One region of the Shimazuella sp. NTD247 genome, then DNA from elsewhere that is predicted to be linked to it. Evidence: predicted binding sites of a transcription regulator. Region 1 holds the regulator's gene; the other holds the start of a gene.

Evidence for each region. The regulator CtsR, encoded in region 1, represses protease genes until heat stress. The targets are predictions, from matches to a motif close to ATGGTCAATAAAGGTCAAACA.
Region 2: a site for CtsR is predicted at 9,181-9,201, ahead of clpP (ATP-dependent Clp endopeptidase proteolytic subunit ClpP). Genes of this name have one in related genera too.

What each region holds. Positions count from the first base shown of each region.
Region 1 covers NZ_JCAJZU010000008.1:98,861-109,162, reverse strand. Annotated here, with positions in the region: gene AC5WOC_RS18535 (sensor histidine kinase) at 11-826, opposite strand; gene AC5WOC_RS18530 (hypothetical protein) at 943-1,302, opposite strand; gene AC5WOC_RS18525 (MgtC/SapB family protein) at 1,466-2,155, shown strand; gene AC5WOC_RS18520 (hypothetical protein) at 2,334-2,654, shown strand; gene AC5WOC_RS18515 (hypothetical protein) at 2,919-3,587, shown strand; gene AC5WOC_RS18510 (hypothetical protein) at 3,926-4,624, shown strand; gene AC5WOC_RS18505 (CtsR family transcriptional regulator) at 4,931-5,401, shown strand; gene mcsA (protein-arginine kinase activator protein McsA) at 5,407-5,931, shown strand; gene mcsB (protein-arginine kinase McsB) at 5,944-7,017, shown strand; gene AC5WOC_RS18490 (ATP-dependent Clp protease ATP-binding subunit) at 7,038-9,479, shown strand; gene AC5WOC_RS18485 (YciI family protein) at 9,594-9,881, opposite strand; gene radA (DNA repair protein RadA) at 10,002-10,302, shown strand, end outside.
Region 2 covers NZ_JCAJZU010000007.1:303-10,604, forward strand. Annotated here, with positions in the region: gene AC5WOC_RS16475 (hypothetical protein) at 1-347, opposite strand, end outside; gene rapZ (RNase adapter RapZ) at 615-1,487, shown strand; gene AC5WOC_RS16485 (gluconeogenesis factor YvcK family protein) at 1,495-2,490, shown strand; gene whiA (DNA-binding protein WhiA) at 2,543-3,499, shown strand; gene AC5WOC_RS16495 (HPr family phosphocarrier protein) at 3,492-3,749, shown strand; gene AC5WOC_RS16500 (hypothetical protein) at 3,831-4,502, shown strand; gene AC5WOC_RS16505 (hypothetical protein) at 4,545-4,898, shown strand; gene AC5WOC_RS16510 (acyl-CoA thioesterase) at 5,297-5,809, opposite strand; gene cshA (degradosome RNA helicase CshA) at 6,786-8,255, opposite strand; gene clpP (ATP-dependent Clp endopeptidase proteolytic subunit ClpP) at 8,540-9,127, opposite strand; gene AC5WOC_RS16525 (diacylglycerol kinase) at 9,558-10,302, shown strand, end outside.

The DNA.
Region 1 (10,302 bases):
ATTCGATAGCTCAATCCATTCTCCCTCCCTTTGTGATTTGAATTGCTGTTTTATGGGGCTTTTGGATGATCGAGAAGGTTGCCCCACATTCTACAGCCCGTTCTTTCATCATCCGTAATCCAAACCGATTTGGATTATCTAACTCATTCTCTTTAAAGCCAGTACCATTATCGGTAATGGTGAGGGACCAAGCTTTTGGATTCGATAGGAGCGTTACCATTACTTTTGTCGCATGTGCATGCTTACGAATATTCGTTAATGCTTCATTCGTACAAGCAATAATTTCCCAAGCCTCTTTCTGGGTGAAATGTTCATCTTGGAATGTAGCGCGATATTCTGTCGATATACCTGTGTTCAATCGGTATTGCTCAATACTTGTATTCATTTGTGCAGATAAGGAAAGTTGTGATTCTGTTTTCAGCGTGTGAATGGAGCGTCTTACATATTCTTGGATATGATGCAAACTATGCTGAAGTTCTCTCCATTCTTCATGGGGAGCAATCGATTTTAGTTTTTCAACTTGGACAGAAGAAAGAAAAAGCGTTTGAGCGATACCGTCATGGAGCTCTCTAGCTATTCTTTCTCTTTCTGCCATTAATTGCGTGCTCTCTTTTTCTTGTTTCAAGGCCTGTTGCAGGCTTTCATATGCTTGAAATAAAGGATTGACAAGTGTGATCGTCACTAGAAAAACAATCAAAGGAGATAGCCAGTTGCCTAACTCCATCGATATATGTGGGAGCAGGATTGTGTGACGAAGATATTCCCATAAACCTATCGTTAATGTAGGTATGGCGAGAATCAGCCATTTGATTTGTTTTGGGGACATACAGATTACCGCCTCTTTGCTAGATTCCACATCTCATCATAACGAACTTTTTTGGCTTGGACAACGTCGACGACCGGATACCTCGATAGATATCCGGTCGTAAGTTTGATCTTTTGTTATACGACTACAAGTTTTCTTTCTACCAGCCAATTTTTGAAGTGACTGAGTGCCTTGCTCAGCTGTCGGTATAGATAGAAGTCATTCGATTTGCTCCACCTCTCGTTCCACCACAATCTCTCACTTGTGGTATGTGCAATGGGATACCTTGGTTCGAGGAAAAACGGAATTTTGTTTTTCTCTGGGACGCTGCTCCGCCTATTGAGATAAGCGATTGCATCGTCTAGTTCTGTCGTGGTGGTAAACGGGTCATGAAATTGAAGCTTCTCATAGACCGAAGCGAGCACAGGCGGCAATCCTCTGCTAAAAGGACCGCCACGTGGATTTTGCAGCTGCTCGAACAGAGAAATAGCGTCCATTTGATCAAACTCTTCCATCAGATGTGGAATATTTACTATCAGTATACTGAAATGCGATATAAATCGGAAGAAATAGATGTAAATTATTTCGCGTAAAAAATCCCAATTATGTATAATAAAATGCTATATTAGGGTAATTGTATAGTGAGGAGGTGGGTCAGCGATGAATGATATTTTGCATCCGAGTTATTGGGTTTTGACGGAGCGATTATTTATGGCAGCTCTGATGGGTGGATTGATTGGCTGGGAACGGGAACTAAATCATTCTCCAGCTGGATTTCGCACACATATTTTAGTTTCCGTAGGGTCTTCCCTTATTATGCTTATTTCCATTTATGGTTTTGCTGATTTTGTTCAATTACAACACTTTACCTTTGACCCATCTCGTATCAGTGCCCAAGTGGTTAGCGGGATTGGTTTTTTAGGAGCGGGAACTATTTTGCGTCAGGGGGTTACGGTAAGCGGGTTAACAACGGCTGCTTCTTTATGGGTTGTTGCGGCTGTCGGGCTTTCTACTGGTGCAGGCTACTATTTTCCGGCTATTATTACGACAGTGATTGTATTTGTTGGGTTAATTATTAGAAGGCAATTGGACCGTATTTTTTGGAATAAACGAACAAGGGCAGTGCTGGAAGTTTGGATCGAAACCGAATCGACCAATTTAAGCGAATTAGTAGCGATTATTGGGAAGAGCAAAACGGTCTCCATCAAAAAGCTGCGGATTGAAGAAGACCAACACGATGAATCAAAAATTACCTTTACTATAAAGATGAAAGGCGAAAGTTTTGATGCAAAATTATTGGAGGAACTCCAGCAGGTAGAGGGCATTAATCGGGTAGAGCATATATATTGAATAGGAAATTTATCCAAAGATAAAGTGGATTCTTTTTGTATTTTTACTATACAAAAGGAAACAAAAATTGGTTAATTGCATGGAATTTTGCAGTTATTCGTTTAGACGCATTGACAGAGGCAACGGAATGTAATAGTTTTAAGGTACATTTACCCGCTTTACAGGAAAGGCAAAACCCATGTCTCTCATCGACGTCCAGGCTTCTCGTGCCCGCAGCCGTGGCAAGTACGGTGTGCAGGTTGGAGAGAACCTGTCGATGCACCAGCTGGGGCTGAACCGGAAGAAGCTGCTGGATCAGGCAGCTCAGTACCGTCGCACCCATGGTGTTCGTCGCCCGATCACCAACGGTCACCCGGTCGCCGCCCGGCGCGTCGTGCCGAACGATGTCCCGCGCGTGACTCCCAAGGCTCACCGCCGTCCGATCGAGCAGGCACCGGCGAACGGCATCAAGCCGGGGCAGCTCGCGCTGCTGGAGGGACTGAGGGCAAGCCTCGCCTGAACCCTATCCTTCTCCTCACGAGGGAGAGTGGATCGCCCGTGACTGAATTTTTATTCATTCCCGGGCGCCAGAATATGATTATTTTAATATAGATCGAAAAGCTGATACCGTGGTGTCAGCTTTTTTGGTATATGAGAAAAGGAATAGGATATAAAATCATATTATTTTACTATTTTCAGTATTGAAACGAATTGATTGATTAGGTAGGATAGAGATACATCGACCGTTGTGCCTGAGGCACACATAGTTTGTAGGAGTACCACCATGTCTGCTGTCACCACCGAGAAGCCCGTCGCTTCCCAGCGTCGTCAGCCCGTTACCAGCCGTGAGAAGCTGGCACAGCTGCTCGCGAACAAGGAGCATCTGTACCCGTTCGAGATGAAGCTGATCGTCAACTACTACCCCGACCTCGTGGGTGAGAAGCAGCTCGCTGCCTTCAAGAAGGCCATCGAGCGGGAGTTCCTGCGCCGCAAGCTCACCGAGGGTCTGCACGTGACCTTCGAGCAGGCCGAGCTGATCCTCACGAAGTACCGGCACATCGCCACGGAGGAGCAGCTGGCGGAGCTCCAGCAGAAGCTGGAGAACCGACCGAAGCGGCTCCCCCAGAAGCGCGCTGACGAGCTGGTCATGAAGATCAAGCTCGGCGTCGAGCTGACCGCAGAGGACGAGGCCGACATCGAGCTGCACCCGGGTCTCCAGAAGCTCAAGGAGAAGTTCGCCGTTCCGACGGTCTACTCCTCCCGCTCGACGAGCCGCGGTTCCCAGCGGAGTGCGCGTACTCCCGAGGAGCTGCAGTCTGCTGCCGACAAGCGTGCTGCCGAGGAGAAGAAGGCTGCCCGGCTCGCCGCCCAGCTGAAGAAGAGGAACGAGCGCAAGGAGCGGGACCGTGCCCGTACGGCTGCCACCAAGGGTGGCGGCAAGGGGAAGAAGTAGTAATTCTCCACGCCTCAGGCGGTCGATCCCCCCTGTGCTTTAACAGGTACAGGGGGGACCCGGACAATTCTATGCTCCTAGGAGTAAAGTGTTGTCCCCGTCCGATTATAATGAAATGTTTATATAGATGTAGTAATAAGCGTTGGATGAGGAGAAGTTTTCTCTATCCAGCGTTTTTTATTGTTTTGGAGATCGATTTTAGCGTTCGTCACGGCACAAATTATTTGATTTTTCCACTTGTTTATTGAATATATAAAGTCATTATTGTACCATTGAGTTACATCGACCGTTGTGTCTAGTCTAATGGCACATGAGAAGTTAAGAGGAGAATCCTCATAATGTCTGTTGTTTCGAATGAAAAGGTTGCAAAGCGTCCCACCATCACTCGCGAAGATGTGCGGAAGAAGCTCGAAGACAAGGGGCATCTGACCATCCGTGAGATGAAGCTGGTCAAGCAGGAGTACGACAAGCACTTCAGCGACATCGTGTCCGCCAAGCAGCTCGCTTTCTTCGAAAAGAAGATCGAGAAGAACTACCTCCAGTACCGGATTCGGGAAGGTCTGAGCCTGTATGACGCGCAGATCGTGCTGATCTGCGAGAAGTACAAGGACATCATCCCCAAGGACAAGCTGGAGGAGTTCCGCCAGCGCTACGAGGAGATCCAGGCGAACAGGCTGCCTCAGGATGTCTTTGAGAGTCTGCTGGGAAAGCTCAAGCAGCGCGGCAGCCTTCCCTCCTTCTCCGAGCAGGAGATGAAGATCATCGAGGGGCATGCGTACCTGAAGAAGCTGCTGGATGACAAGAGGCGCTTCGGTGAGGTGCTCGACAAGATCAAGCGAGGCGGCCGAGAACTCACTGCGGATGATCTGACGTTCATCAAGGGTAACCCGTACCTCTCGGAGCGATGGGAGGAGAAGCAGCGCTTCCACGACATTCGCGCCAAGATTGAGTGTGGCTACGATCTGGATGCAGAGGACGACGAATTCGTCAAGAACAACTCGTTCCTCAAGCGTCTCCAGGAACAGTACAACTTCTGACCAAAGGAGTCCTCTCAGGCGGTCGATCCCCTCCTGTGCTAACAAGCATAGGAGGGGACCTGGACAATTCTAAACTTCTTTGGAGTGCAGTATTGTCCCCGTCCGAATATAATGAAATATTTCATAGATGAAAAAAGCTAACAAGTAATAAGTTAGCTTTTTTGTTATATCCCTCACATATGATTTCCCTTGTATATTTGTCCAAAATGTAACCGAAAATAAGAAAAAGCATTGCCATTTTGCTTCGATGGTGTATAATAATAACAGAAGGTCAAAGTTAGTCAAAGTCAGCAAGGGGGTGTCCGTGTGGGGAATATTTCGGACATCATCGAAAAATATCTACAACAGATGTTAGCAGCTAGTGACAACGGGATAGTAGAGATCAAGCGAAGTGAGTTAGCGGATGAATTTCAATGTGTTCCTTCGCAAATCAACTACGTGATCAGTACACGATTTACCGTGGAAAAAGGGTACTTGGTGGAAAGTAAACGTGGTGGAGGAGGATTTATTCGAATTCGTCGTGCAAGACTGCATTCCCGAAAAGAATATTTTGCGGATCTATTGCTTCATATTGGGGAAACAATCCCTCAAACAACTGCCGAACATGTGATTAGTCGGCTTGTTGAAGATCAATTGTTGACTGATCGTGAAGCGATTTTGATCAAAAATATTATTTCCCGGGAAACGCTGCAGCTTCCTCTACCCATTCGTGATGAACTGAGAGCCCGTGTGTTGCGGTCGATGGTATCCATTCTGTTTGGAAGGTTAGGAGGGTGATTAGCTTGCTTTGTCCTGAGTGTGGAAAACGTCCAGCAACACTTCATTTTACTAAAATTATAAATGGAGAGAAGACAGAAGCACATTTGTGCGAAGTTTGCGCACAGGAAAAAGGCGAGTATATGCCTGGATTTGACAATGGCTTCTCGTTTCATAACTTGTTATCTGGTTTATTGAATTTTGATATGGTAGAAAGTGAATCTCCCACCAGCATTGCACAACAAAAGACAGTTCCAAGATGTGCAACATGTGGGTTAACGTATAATCAATTTAGTAAGATAGGGCGGTTTGGCTGTAGCGATTGCTTTGAAACATTTCGAGACCGCTTAGATCCGCTTCTTCGTCGCATACATGGATCGACAACTCACCAAGGGAAAATCCCAGAACGTACTAAAGGAGAGTTGAAGATTAGGCGTGACTTAGAAAAACTTCGCGAACAGCTTGCAAGAGCAGTTGAAGCAGAAGAATTTGAAACAGCAGCACAACTTCGAGATCAAGTTCGTTCCTTGCAGGAACGGCTGTCGGAGTAAGGAGGCGGTATTGTGTCATTAAATCAATTTCTTGAGAATGCAATGAGTGAGTGGATGCGGGTCAAAGGTGCAGAATCAGATGTGATTTTTTCCAGCAGGGTTCGAATTGCACGGAACTTAGCCCATATGCCCTTTCCTATGCTCAGCACCGCCTCCCAATCAGAAGAAGTAATTCACTTGATTGAAGACGCATTGACGAAAGACGATGTCCCAGCAATTTTGGAAAATGCAGAGTTAATTCAGATGTCCAATCTGACAGAACTGCAAAAAAGGGTTTTGGTAGAGAAACATTTGATCAGTCCGCATTTAGCAGAAGAATCGACGTCTGGTGCTGTGCTGTTTAGCCAAGATGAATCAGTAAGTATCATGGTGAACGAAGAAGATCACATTCGAATTCAATGTCTCTTTCCAGGCTTTCAATTAGAGAAAGCATGGCAGTTGGCATCTCAAATAGATGATTGGTTAGAAAAACATGTTTCCTTTGCTTTTGATGAACAGTGTGGATACTTAACAAGTTGCCCTACAAACGTGGGTACAGGTATACGAGCATCCGTAATGATTCATTTACCTGCACTTGCTTTAACTGGACAGTTAAATCGTTTTATCCCAGCGATTACCCAAGTAGGACTCGCGGTTCGAGGGATTTATGGGGAAGGCAGTGAAGCATTAGGTAATTTGTATCAAGTTTCTAACCAAGTAACATTAGGACAGTCGGAAGTCGAAATTATTAACAAGTTGCAAGGTGTCGTCCACCAAATGATCGATCATGAGAAACAGGCTCGGGAACACCTTCTTGGAATGTCCCAGATTCAATTGGAAGATAGAGTAACACGTTCATTTGGAATCTTAGCCCATGCACGCATTATTGATTCCAAAGAAGCGATGAAAAGGTTGTCGGATGTGCGTCTGGGAATTGACTTAGAATTAATACGAGATGTTCCTTCTTCTGTGATGAATGAGCTGATGGTGCTTATTCAACCAGGTTTTCTTCAACAATATGCTGGTGAGAAATTGGGTGCAGAAGAACGAGATGTTAGGCGCGCTGAGCTCATTCGTGAAAGATTTGGAATGGAAAAAGATAGATAAAAAAGAAGAGGTGAAGCGATATGATGTTCGGACGATTTACAGAACGAGCTCAAAAAGTACTCTCTTTGGCACAAGAAGAAGCAGTTCGTCTTGGTCATACCAATATTGGCACGGAACATATTTTATTGGGATTGATCCGCGAAGGAGACGGAATTGCTGCTAAAGCCTTGGTGGCACTTGGGCTTGGTATGGAAAAAATCCAAAAAGAAGTGGAAACACTAATCGGACGTGGAAGTGGTCAGCCTACTAGTATCGCTTATACACCAAGAGCGAAAAAAGTAATCGAATTGTCGATGGATGAAGCGAGAAAACTCGGTCATACGTATGTTGGTACAGAACATATTCTTCTAGGTTTAATTCGTGAAGGAGAAGGAGTAGCAGCAAGAGTTTTAAATAACCTTGGTGTAAGTCTGAACAAAGCACGTGGGCAAGTACTTCAATTGCTTGGAAGCACAGAAACAGTTTCCTCACATCAAGGAGGTACACAAATGAGTGCCAATACACCAACATTGGACAGTCTGGCTCGTGATTTAACGCAGTCAGCGAAAGAGAGCAACTTGGACCCTGTCATCGGCAGAAGCAAAGAAATTGAACGTGTGATCCAAGTATTATCTCGTCGTACGAAAAACAATCCAGTATTGATCGGGGAGCCTGGTGTAGGGAAAACTGCAGTGGCAGAAGGTTTAGCACAGCGAATTGTTGAGGGGGATATTCCTGAAACCCTTCGCGGCAAACGCGTGATGACACTTGATATGGGTACGGTGGTCGCTGGAACCAAATATCGTGGGGAATTCGAAGATCGATTGAAAAAAATTATGGATGAGATTCGTCAAGCAGGCAATATCATACTGTTTATTGATGAATTGCATACATTGATCGGTGCAGGCGGAGCAGAAGGTGCCATTGATGCTTCTAATATCTTAAAACCGGCATTGGCTCGTGGAGAATTGCAGTGCGTAGGAGCAACAACGCTCGATGAGTATCGAAAATATATTGAAAAAGATGCAGCATTAGAACGTCGTTTCCAGCCAATTACGGTCGATGAGCCATCGAAAGAAGAAGCAATATTAATCTTGCAGGGACTCCGTGATCGCTATGAAGCGCACCATCGTGTAAAAATTACAGATGAAGCGATTAAACAAGCAGTAAAACTTTCTGACCGTTATATCACTGACCGTTACTTACCTGATAAAGCAATTGATTTGATTGATGAAGCAGCATCAAAAGTAAGACTTTCCTCCTACACTGTTCCACCCGAATTAAAAGAGTTGGAACAAAAAATGGAAGAAGTAAAAAAAGAAAAAGATGCAGCAGTACAGAGTCAAGAATTTGAAAAAGCAGCATCATTGAGAGATAAAGAACAAAAACTGCGTGAAGAACTGGAAACAACGAGAAATCGTTGGAGGCAAGACCAAGGTAAAACCGACTCTGCGGTTACAGCAGAAGATGTAGCTGATGTAGTAGCGAGCTGGACTGGAATTCCAGTTGTGAAGCTGGCTGAAGAAGAAACAGAGAGACTTCTGAAAATGGAAGAAATTTTGCATAACCGAGTGATTGGTCAAGAAGAAGCAGTTGTCTCAGTTGCTCGTGCCATTCGCCGAGCTCGTGCAGGATTAAAAGATCCAAAGCGTCCAATCGGTTCCTTTATCTTCCTAGGACCTACCGGTGTCGGAAAAACAGAGTTGGCTAGAGCCTTAGCGGAGTCTATGTTCGGAGATGAAGATGCGATGATTCGTATTGACATGTCCGAGTATATGGAAAAACACTCTACAAGTCGTTTGGTTGGTTCTCCTCCCGGATACGTGGGATATGATGAAGGTGGCCAATTGACCGAAAAAGTTCGTCGGAAACCTTACTCTGTAGTATTGTTTGACGAAATTGAGAAAGCCCACCCAGAAGTATTTAACGTACTGCTCCAAGTATTAGAAGATGGTCGTTTGACAGATAGTAAGGGTCGTACGGTAGATTTCCGTAATACGATTATCATTATGACCTCTAATGTGGGGGCTTCTACAATTGGCAAAAATACAAAACTCGGCTTTACTGTTGGGGATAACAGTAAAGATGAATACGAACGGATGAAACAAAATGTCATGGAAGAGCTGAAAAAGAGCTTCCGTCCAGAGTTTCTAAACCGTATCGATGATGTAATTGTCTTCCATTCCTTAAAAGAAGAGCATCTCAGCGAAATTGTTACCTTAATGTCAGAAGAATTAAGAAAACGCCTTGCAGAACAAAATATTCATGTAACAATGACGCCAGAAGCTACCAAACATCTAGCAAAAGAAGGATTTGATCCAGCTTATGGGGCTCGACCGCTGAGACGGGCAATTCAAAAACATGTGGAAGATCGCTTATCAGAAGAATTACTCAGAGGAAATATCGTTCGTGGTGACCATGTGACGATTGACTTAAAAGACAATGAACTTGTAGTAGAAAAGGCAAATGTAAGTACCACATAAAAAAAGCGGCATCGGCCGCTTTTTTATGTTTTACTGCGTTGGAGTGCTGAAAAACATATCCCAATATGTTAAATTAATAAGGTAATCATATTTTTAATAATGATAGTATTTTTATTATAAATATAGGTTGGCGAATTTAGTATCATATTTCACTGGATTAAATTCTAATACTTCATATGTGGCTAAGTCCAGTGTATAGAATGGGTCTTTTGAAATAATTTCTTCCACTTCTTCTTTTTCATTTGTTGCAAATAGTATAATGCCGCCAGATTTATCAACTTTTGGCCCGGAAAAAATCAGTTTCCCCGATTGATATAATGTATCCAAGTAAGAACGATGAGCTTCTACATGAAGTTGGATGACATCATAAGGTCTTTGATAGTGTAAATGTGCAAGAAACAAGTCTGATTCCTCCTTTTTCTATACTATAGTTTATCGTATTCCGAGATTTTTTGACAAGCATCATGTACGTTTGGTGTATTTGCTATAATGGTTAACAAAAGATGGAATCGAGGAATGAATTTGGCAAAAAGTAAGAGTATATTTGTCTGTGGTGAGTGCGGCTATGAATTACCGAAATGGATGGGAAGATGTCCAGGCTGTGGAGTATGGAATAGTTTAGTTGAGGAAAAAGTGATTACTGGGGGTAATAAACAGGCTGTAAATCGAAATACAAAAAAGCTAAAAGAAAAAGCAGTCCCGATTACCAAAGTAGAAAAATTAGAAACTCCTCGTTACGATACAAAAATGAGAGAATTAAATCGTGTGCTTGGCGGAGGGCTCGTACCTGGTTCGCTCGTATTAGTTGGAGGAGATCCGGGAA
Region 2 (10,302 bases), on a different contig from region 1:
GCCATAGCTTTATCGTCTAGAATAGGGTCCTGTACACCAGTAATAAACGCATGATAAGAAGCGACTGTAAGCCTGAAGTTAGAATCATGGAAGTGCTTCTGTAGCGATTTAAGGATCTTGTTCCATGCTTTTTCAGTATCCTTAATGCTGGGTTTGATGGGATCGTTGACCAACTGCTTGAGTTGATTTTTCAGTCCCCTTGCCTTTTTCTCTGCCTCAGGGGTGAAGAATGGATCAATCTCAGCAAGAAGCTTTTCACGAAGTTCCTTCTCCTTGGCAGTTAGCTTTGCCTTCAGAGGGTTGGACCATGCTTCCGTAGTAGACTTCATCAGGTCGGCAAACTTCATCAGGAATCCTTTTCTAAACAAACAAGGGTGATATAAGATTTTATATCTTTTTAATAGTATCATAAAGAATTATGTCCTACTAAAAACACTCGAAACTCACTAACCATTTATTCCTATAAATTTCACTAGTAAAAATTACTTATTAAGTATTATATTTAAATTAAATACATTATTTTATATCGATGCTGTATCTATTTCTTCGCTTGCTTTTTTATTGATGGAAAAGGTGCTATAGTAAAAACCATAAGAAAAAGCGGAGTGTGGGCTATGCAGAAACATAATGAAGTACAACTTATTGTAGTAACAGGTATGTCAGGAGCAGGAAAAACAGTTGCAGCTCAGTGCTTTGAGGATCTTGGTTACTTTTGTATCGATAATCTTCCACCAATTCTAATCTCAAAATTTGCTGAGCTATTAGGGCAGTCAAATGGAAAGCTACAAAAAGTAGCACTTATTATTGATCTGCGAGGCAGGGCATTTTTTGCAACATTGTTGGATTCATTAAAGCAGTTAGAGGAACAATATGGAATAGCACACCAAATTTTGTTTTTGGAAGCTGATGATGAAACACTTGTGAGAAGGTATAAGGAGACCAGAAGAAGACACCCTTTGGCTATTGAAGGGACTCCGTTGGATGGAATTCGTCAAGAAAGAGTATTATTACAAGAGCTTCGTGAACAAGCAGATAATGTGATTGATACGAGTAAACTTCGTCCTTTAGAACTAAAAGAAAAGATCAAAATATTACAAAGCGATTCAAATACCGATGTGTTTGTAACCTTCCTTTCTTTCGGTTTTAAACATGGAATCCCTATTGATGCAGATTTAGTTTTCGATGTCAGGTTTTTACCAAATCCTCACTATATTGATGAACTTAGACCACAAACTGGTCGTGAAAAAATTGTATCAGATTACGTAATGAAGTGGGAAGAAACAAAGATTTTCTTAGAAAAAATCACAGATTTGCTAACTTTTCTTATTCCTCAATACAAAAAAGAAGGTAAGTCGCAAGTTGTTGTTGCGATTGGATGTACGGGTGGCAAGCACCGTTCTGTGGCAATTGCCGAGCATCTATATCATACATTGAAGGATCAGGAAAGATGCCAAGTGAAACACCGAGATATGGAGAAGGGCGGTTAACACATGTATGAAACGGAATAGACAGCACCCGCGCATTGTCTGTATTGGTGGGGGGACAGGATTATCCGTCTTATTGAGAGGACTAAAAAAGTTTCCTGTTGAAATTACAGCAATTGTAACGGTTGCAGATGATGGAGGAAGCTCCGGTAGACTGCGTAATGATTTACAAATGCCTCCACCAGGTGACATACGTAATGTTCTCATTGCGATGGCGGACACGGAACCGCTTTTAGAAAAAGTTTTTCAGCACCGTTTTCAAAATGGAAATGGATTAGCAGGTCATAATTTAGGAAATTTGATGATTGCTGCTATGCAAGAAATAACGGGTGATTTTACTACGGCTATTAAAGAGCTCAGTCGTGTACTAGCGATAAATGGCAGAGTTTTCCCAGCAAGTGAGCAAGATGTAGTATTGCTTGCAGAAATGGTTGATGGTTCCATCGTAAGAGGAGAATCACAAATACCAAAAGCAGGAAAAAAAATCCGGCGTGTCTTTCTTCATCCACCTAGTCCCAGACCGCAAGCAGAGGCGATTGAAGCTATTCGTGAAGCTGATGGTATCGTTATTGGACCTGGAAGCCTTTATACGAGCATTTTGCCTAATCTTCTTGTTAAAGGTATGGTAGATGAAATCCGTAAATCAAATGCATGTAAAATCTATATTTGTAACATTATGACACAGCATGGAGAAACGGATGATTTCTCGGCAAGTGATCATATTCGAGTTATTTATGACCATATTGGGCCAGAGTTATTTAATTTCACTTTATTAAACAATGAAGTGCCACCTTCTTTTCTCAAGGAAAGGTATGCTAGTAGTCAACAAAAGATGGTATTACCTGATTTGGAAGAAATTATGAGGCTGGGCTGTCATCCAATTATGGACAATTTGTTACTATATCGTTCTTTGCTTCGCCATGATGCATATCGAATCAGTAAACATATCTTGAGAATCGTACGTGGAAGACTCCGTGAGTATCAAAGTGTAGAGTTGCAGTCATAAGGGAAAATCCTTTAAAATGGATGGTAAGTATAGGTAGTAGAAGGGATCAATCATGTCGTTTACTTCGGATACAAAAAAAGAACTAACAAAGATGGAAACCAAATCATGCTGTAAACGAGCAGAGCTCTCTGCTCTGGTTCGCATGAATGGAATGCTTGAAATTAAAAATAAACAATTGATGGTAGAATTGGTAACGGAGAGCCCTTCTACAGCTAGACGAATGTTTTCATTACTTAGAGGTTTATATCATGTTCAGCCAGAGGTGCTTGTACGAAAAAAAATACGATTAAAAAAAAATAATGTATATTCAATCCGCCTTCATCAGAATTCAGCAAAGATACTTACCGATCTAGGGATCTTTGAAGGGATTGGTTGGGAAAGAATTTCAGGAATTTCTCCAGAATTGATATCCAAGTCTTGCTGTAAGCGGTCCTATTTAAGAGGTGCTTTTTTAGCAGGCGGTTCGGTGAATAATCCAGACAGTGGTTCGTACCATCTGGAAATCATGACTACTTATCACGATCATGCAGAGGCATTGCAAAGCCTGATGGAAGAATACCATCTTCATGCCAAAATGATTGAACGAAAAAAAGGGTACATTGTCTATATGAAAGAAGGCGACAAAATTGGCGAGTTCCTAAACATAATAGGTGCTCATCCATCACTACTACACTTTGAAAACGTTCGCATTATGAAAGATATGCGAAATTCGGTCAATCGACTAGTTAACTGTGAAACTGCAAATCTAAATAAGACAGTTCAAGCAGCGATGAAACAAAAACAAAATATTGAATTGATCGCTGAGCATCTCGGATTGGAGAATATACCAGAAAAATTAAAAGAAGTAGCAGAGCTGAGATTGCAATATCCAGAAGTGAATTTTACTGAACTCGGAGAACTAATCCCCAGCGGAAAAATAAGTAAATCTGCGGTGAATCACCGTATGCGAAAGATTGATGAGCTGGCCAAACAACTACGAGAAAAAATGGGGGAAACAGAAAGTGTATAAACAAAACGTAACGGTTCTATTAGATGTTGGCCTACATGCCCGTCCAGCTGCATACTTTGTTCGAGAAGCTAGCCGTTTTTCGTCGGAGATTTATGTAATCAAAGGTACAGCCAAAGTGAACGCCAAAAGCATCATGGGGGTTATGAGTTTAGCAGTGTCCAAAGGTACAGAGATTACAATAGAAGCGACAGGACGGGATGAACAAGAAGCGGTTGAACGTCTGGTAAAGATTGTACAAGAGAAAAATTAAATATAGTGTCACAATTGTAATGAAAAAAAACTTTTCTTTTTGTTATGATGTAGGGTGATAGAAGAATATGTGGAGGACAACATGGATATTCTACTTTACCCTCTTTTTTTTGTGGGTTGTATTGCATTACTCTTTTGTTGTTTTCGCTTCTTTCAGGAATCCCCTTTTTGGGGAACCGCATGGGTATTTTTTTTGGTCATTACCCTTGCATATGATAACCTGATATTAGCGTGTGGTCGATGGATCGGGTTTGGAGATACATTAGAAACGTTGAGTTTGATACGCTATCTTCTGCATGTTTTATTAATACCAACATTGGTATACGTTTCGCTTGATTTTATCCGTCGGACTGCTGTACGATGGGTAAAAAGTGTGATGGTGCAAGTATTGTTTCATCTTTATACATTAGTACTAACGATCGTGGGTATATTCCATGATTTTTTATGGGTGCATATGGAATCTATTTCTATAAATGGGATTGACAGGTATGTTATTAGTGATTCTCCATTTTCGTTAACTTTTTTCTTTTCCATGATTCCAATGATGATTGCTTCGATTATCATTTGGAGGAAAGTGGAGTGGTCCGTTTTATTACTAGGATGTACACTGACTCTTTTATTAGGATTTGTCTCTTATTTCTTTTCATTTTATGCACTCGGCTCATTTACAGAGCTTGTGTTTATCGCGGTACTAGTTATGACAGAATATAGACTGAAACAGGAAGATTATATTGCCAACCTATTTGAAGCATGAAGATCATTCCACCTAGACAAACTATGTTTAGGAGGTGAAACCATGCTTCGCTATCTAGGTTGGATTATTTTATGTATAGGATTATTATTAACTGGATGTCAGCGTTACTCTGCTCCTGAAAAACGTACTGGACTGGATAATGATACACATTCGTATAGTTATGTTAGTTATCCTGAGACGAAAATGGTACAGGCAGCAAAAACAGTTACTGCTGTGCATCGAGCAAAATTACATTATACAGGCAGAAATATTATAATGGATGTATATGTGAAACCAGGGGTAAAACCAAGTGATTATGCGCTGATTGAGGCTCAGGTGAGAAGAAAGGTCACGCAATCAGCACCACTCAATCCATTTATCCTACATATCCATCCAACAGAAGAAAGCCGAACCTAGAAGTAGGTTCGGCTGTATTTTTTATATTGGGTGGCTGGACGATAGATTAATATCGCCCAGCCGTGAATCCCAATGAGCTGCATCAAGATCGTCATGCCACATTTAAGACACCGGCAACCTCAGATCGCCTCCATCGGAGTATTCATATTATAATAACATTTCATTTATTGATTGTAATCAATTAATTTAATAATATACTTCAGATAAGCAAATTTATTAATTATCCAAATTCGCTTATCCACCCCACTCGCGAAGCGGAACCAGAGGTTCCAAAGTATTACTTTTTGAGAAACCGCCCTAGAGGTCCACTTTGCGAATGGAATATGCCTGCGGAGTTCCTAATATCCAATATGCACTCCGTCTTTCATTTCTTTCCTAAAACGAAAACGATTTAACCTTTATTCCCATGGGGGAACAACTGTTAAATAACTAGCTAATTGTTTGCTCTCTTGCCTTCTTATTTTGCGTATTTCAGCTCTAGCTGGAGCAGTTTCATGTAGTTTCTTTTCTTCTTCCGTTTCGGGCACTACTTTTGGAACTCGCACAGGTCGATTATTTTCCCCAAAGGCAACAAATGTGAGGAAGGAAGTAGCAGCTATTTTTTTTTCGCCATTGTACAGATCTTCTTTGATTACTTTAACAAATACTTCCATAGATGACGTTCCTGTCCATGTAACATAAGCTTCTAAACTAACAGAATCACTCGGCCTAATAGGCTGCAAAAAATCCACAGAGTCTGTTGAGGCAGTTACGACTGATCTTCGACAATGTTTGGTTGCAGCAATCGAGGCAATGTCATCGATATAAGACATTAACTTACCACCAAATAAAGTATTGTGATTATTTACATCAGTGGGAAAAATCCTTGATGTTTTGTAGCATCTTGATTCTCGTGAAAACCGCTGTTCCATGATCATTTTCTCTCCCAACATCTTTGCATGTGAGTATGTTTTCCTTTGATTACTAAATTCATTAAACGAACTTTTTTAAGCGGTTCACCTACTCCTTTCTTATATTCTTTTTATACTCAAATACTTTAAATTTCTTCAATCCATACATCCATTTTTCCGATCATATGCACTCTGATTCGCCTTTTATTTAATCGTCGTTCTAGTTCACGGAAACTAACAACATTATAGCATTTCAAGCGAGAAACCCTACGGTTTAAATGGTGGGCTGAAAGCGAGCGTGGAACGAGGGTGAGAAATTTCCCTTTATCTGTTTAACATTTGGAAAAAGTAAGTTTTCAAACAAAATATATGTATAGTCCCGACAGACGAAAAACCAAGTCTGCTCGTGGCAAAGAAAAAATCTACAAACATAAACTCGTTGGCACACGGGGATAGCTTGGTAATGAAATAGCCATGAGGCTATAGTCCCAAGAAACCAACGACTTTAGCTGTATGGAGTTGTCATTTTATAATTTGCGAGTGACTTAAAATAGGACGTCCCATTGGTTTTTCGCTTTGGCTCAACAGGGTATGTATCTTAGTACAATCCAATCGATATTAAGAAAGCCGAACCTAGTGATAGGTTCGGCTGTATTTTTGATATTGGGTGCCGGCCGCACGTCTTAGTAGAGGAGATCCTGTACCTAGACTTTGCGACCGGCGCCAGCCCGTCTCGTAGAGTTCTTCCCGAACAGAACCGAGAGAATGGTTGCCACTCCTGTCTCATAGGGATGTTTCCGAACGAAATTAGAGTATTCGGCTACCGGGTGTCCTTGTAGGGGTGTACTGTACAGACCTGACTGGCTGTGCAAGAAACTTCGAAGGTGGTAGGATGACCTTCCTTTGCCATCCCAAAGTCCACATCTCCATTGTCTCTTACGATACTATGACATAGTTAATTAGATTATAAGCAGAGTACAATCCTTTGTAAAGATTATTATCTATTTTTCGACTTCTTCTTTTTATCCATAAAACGATTTTTTTGTTTTCCAGATGCAAAGTTTCCACCTTTGTTACTAGGTCGTTTTGTCTTAGGAAAAGTACGTTTTTCTGTACGTCTTTCTGTTTTTTTAGGTGTACGCAGTCTGCCAGGAGCATTGAGATCTGACAAGCTGACTTTGGTTTTATTCGGTTCCTTTGTTATCATTTTTAACGCAGCGGCAACAATTGCTACGGAATCATGATCTTCTAATAATTTTTTAGCTAATTCTCGATATGCACCAAAGTTTTTTTCTTCCACAGTATTACGCAAGTTTTCAACTGCAGTGAGTTGCTGTCCTTCGAAAGCTTCATGTAGAGTGGGAATTGCTTCACGTTTGATTTTCTTTTTTGTCATTCTTTCGATATAGCGGAGATGATCCATTTCACGATAACTGACAAAAGTAATAGCTACTCCGGTTTTACCGGCTCTACCGGTTCTTCCAATTCGATGTACATAGCTTTCTGGTTCTTGAGGAATATCAAAGTTATAGACATGGGTTACGCCCGTGATATCGAGTCCACGCGCTGCGACATCAGTAGCCACCATAATATCGATTGTACCCTCTTTAAAACGACGTACAACGGTGTCACGGCGGGTTTGTGTTAAGTCGCCATGTAAACCCTCAGCAGCATACCCACGCTTGTTAAGAGCCTCTGTGAGTTCGTCTACACGTTTTTTTGTACGCCCGAAAACAATAGCTAGTTCTGGTGATTGAATATCAAGTAAATTGCATAATACATCAAATTTTTGTTTTGGTGCTAGCTCGATAAAAGACTGCTCGATATTTGGCATTGTTACTTCTTTTGCTTTCACTTTTACTTGAGTCGGATCAATCATAAATTTGCTTGCTAACTTGCGGATTTGCTCTGGCATCGTTGCAGAAAAGAGCAGCGTTTGGCGTTCCGTTGGTGCTTGATCTAAGATGGCTTCGATATCTTCGATAAAACCCATGTTCAACATTTCATCTGCTTCATCGAGTACAACGATCTGGGTATTCTGAAGGCGGATGGTTTTCCGGCGAAGGTGATCTTGTAATCTCCCAGGTGTACCTACAATGATTTGAGGGCGTTTTTTCAATGCTCTAATCTGTCTATCGATATCTTGACCGCCGTAAACTGGTAATGCACGAACTTGTTTAAATTGCCCGATTCGATTTAGTTCTTCTGCAACTTGAATCGCAAGTTCCCTTGTAGGGGCAATAACAAGTGCTTGGATACTTTCGTTTTGTGTATCAATGCGTTCGACTAAAGGAATACCAAATGCAGCGGTTTTTCCTGTTCCTGTTTGTGCTTGCCCGATTAAGTCTTTACCTGCTATTGTGATAGGGATTGTGTCTGCTTGGATATCAGTAGCTTCCTCATACCCCATCTGGTGAATGGCTTGAAGTAATTGAGCACTTAATCCTAGCTCAGAAAATGGTTTCAATTTGTTTAAAACTCCTTTGTGTGTAATTGATTTTTATTATTTGTATAAAATCTCATCCTATGTTGCAGGATGTAAAATTTAACTCTGATGAGCAAAGACACTAATTTGAATTGTTTCTTCTGCTTGATATATTTGTTGTTCTTACAAGGCGACTTATAAGAACATAAAAGATATTGTACCAAATATATCCTCGCTAAAATTTTGCTCAATTATAGAATCTAATCTTTTATCCCGCAAAAAATCCACCCAGCAAGGGTGGATTTGACTCAATTTATTTATTCATCTTATTTCTTTTCAATAACTTTGTCAATCAAACCGTATTCCAATGCTTCTTGTGCGCTCATAAAGTTATCACGATCTGTATCTTTTGCAATTCGTTCAATGGGTTGACCAGTGAATTCAGAGTACAAGTGGTTGAGTTTATCACGCATTTTGATAATACGTTTTGCACGTATTTCTATGTCAGATGCCTGTCCCTGTGCACCGCCAAGTGGTTGGTGAATCATCACTTCACTGTTTGGGAGAGCAAATCGTTTTCCTTTTGCACCAGCTGCAAGCAGGAAAGAACCCATAGAGGCTGCTATCCCAATGCAGTTTGTTTCCACATCAGGTTTGATGAATTGCATTGTATCGTAAATGGCCATCCCAGCAGTGATAGAACCGCCTGGAGAATTGATATATAGATGAATATCTTTTTCAGGATCTTCTGCTGCCAAAAATAACAATTGAGCTACAATTACATTAGCAACATCATCATCAATGGCACTGCCAAGAAGAATGATACGGTCTTTTAGCAATCGAGAGTATATATCATAGGAGCGCTCACCACGGTTTGTTTGTTCTACTACCATTGGTATTAGGTTGTTCATCATGTCGTCTCCTCCATATGTAGGAAATATTTTGTTTACAGAACTATCATACCCCATTGGTCAAAAAAGGTCAAATATAATATTTGACGAATTTACTTTTTGATTATCGGTTTAAACACTACAACTTTATACTTGTTTGACTATATTTGTGCTAAGAGTAAAGTTGTAAAATTCAAATTTTCTTGTTCTTTGTATTATACAACCTGTAGTGATTTTTGTTTACAAATCGAAAGTCAGTGATTTTTTTGAAATGTTTGCTGGCAAAAGGTATAGTGGATTCATAGGAAAAGGTGGGTTATTTCTAGAAAAGCAGTGATCTAATCTGATTTCTTAAAGGAATAAGAAGAAAAAGGTTTCTCTAGTTTAGAAGCAGCTTATTGAATCTCTTACATTATTATATAAAAATCAAAAATTTTTTATTGTGGTGATGAAATTGAAAAGAGCAAGAATAATTTATAATCCCTCTTCAGGAAGAGAGATTTTTAAACGAGAGTTACCTGACGTTTTGGTGAAGTTTGAGAAGGCTGGCTATGAAACCTCCTGTCATGAGACAACAGGTCAAGGAGATGCGGAGGCAGAAGCTAGGTTGGCTTCGAATCGGGGCTATGATGTTGTTATAGCTGCTGGTGGCGATGGTACGATTAATGAGGTGATTAACGGGTTGGCAGAAGCATTGGTACGACCGAAGTTTGGCGTAATTCCGGTAGGGACGGCAAATGATTTTGCACGGGCGCTTCATATTCCCCGGGTAATAGATAAAGCTGTAGATATCATCGTGCAAGGAAATTCTATACCAGTTGATATCGGAAAAATGAATTCCCGATATTTTATAAATATTGCAGGCGGAGGTGATCTTACAGAACTAACCTATGAGGTACCAAGCAAACTAAAAACGAGATTAGGGCAACTTGCCTATTACTTAAAAGGGATAGAAAAATTTCCATCACTAAAGGCAACTGAGGTTTCCATTGAGTATGATGGCAAGTTTTTTGATGGAGAAATTATGCTGTTCCTTGTAGCAAATACTAATTCTGTTGGCGGAATAGAGAAGCTGGCTCCAGATTCCAATATTCAAGATGGTAAGTTCTCCATGATCATATTGAAAAAGACAAATCTAACTGATTTTATCAGAATCGTAACTTTAGCAATTCGTGGTGAGCATCTCAATGATCCAAATA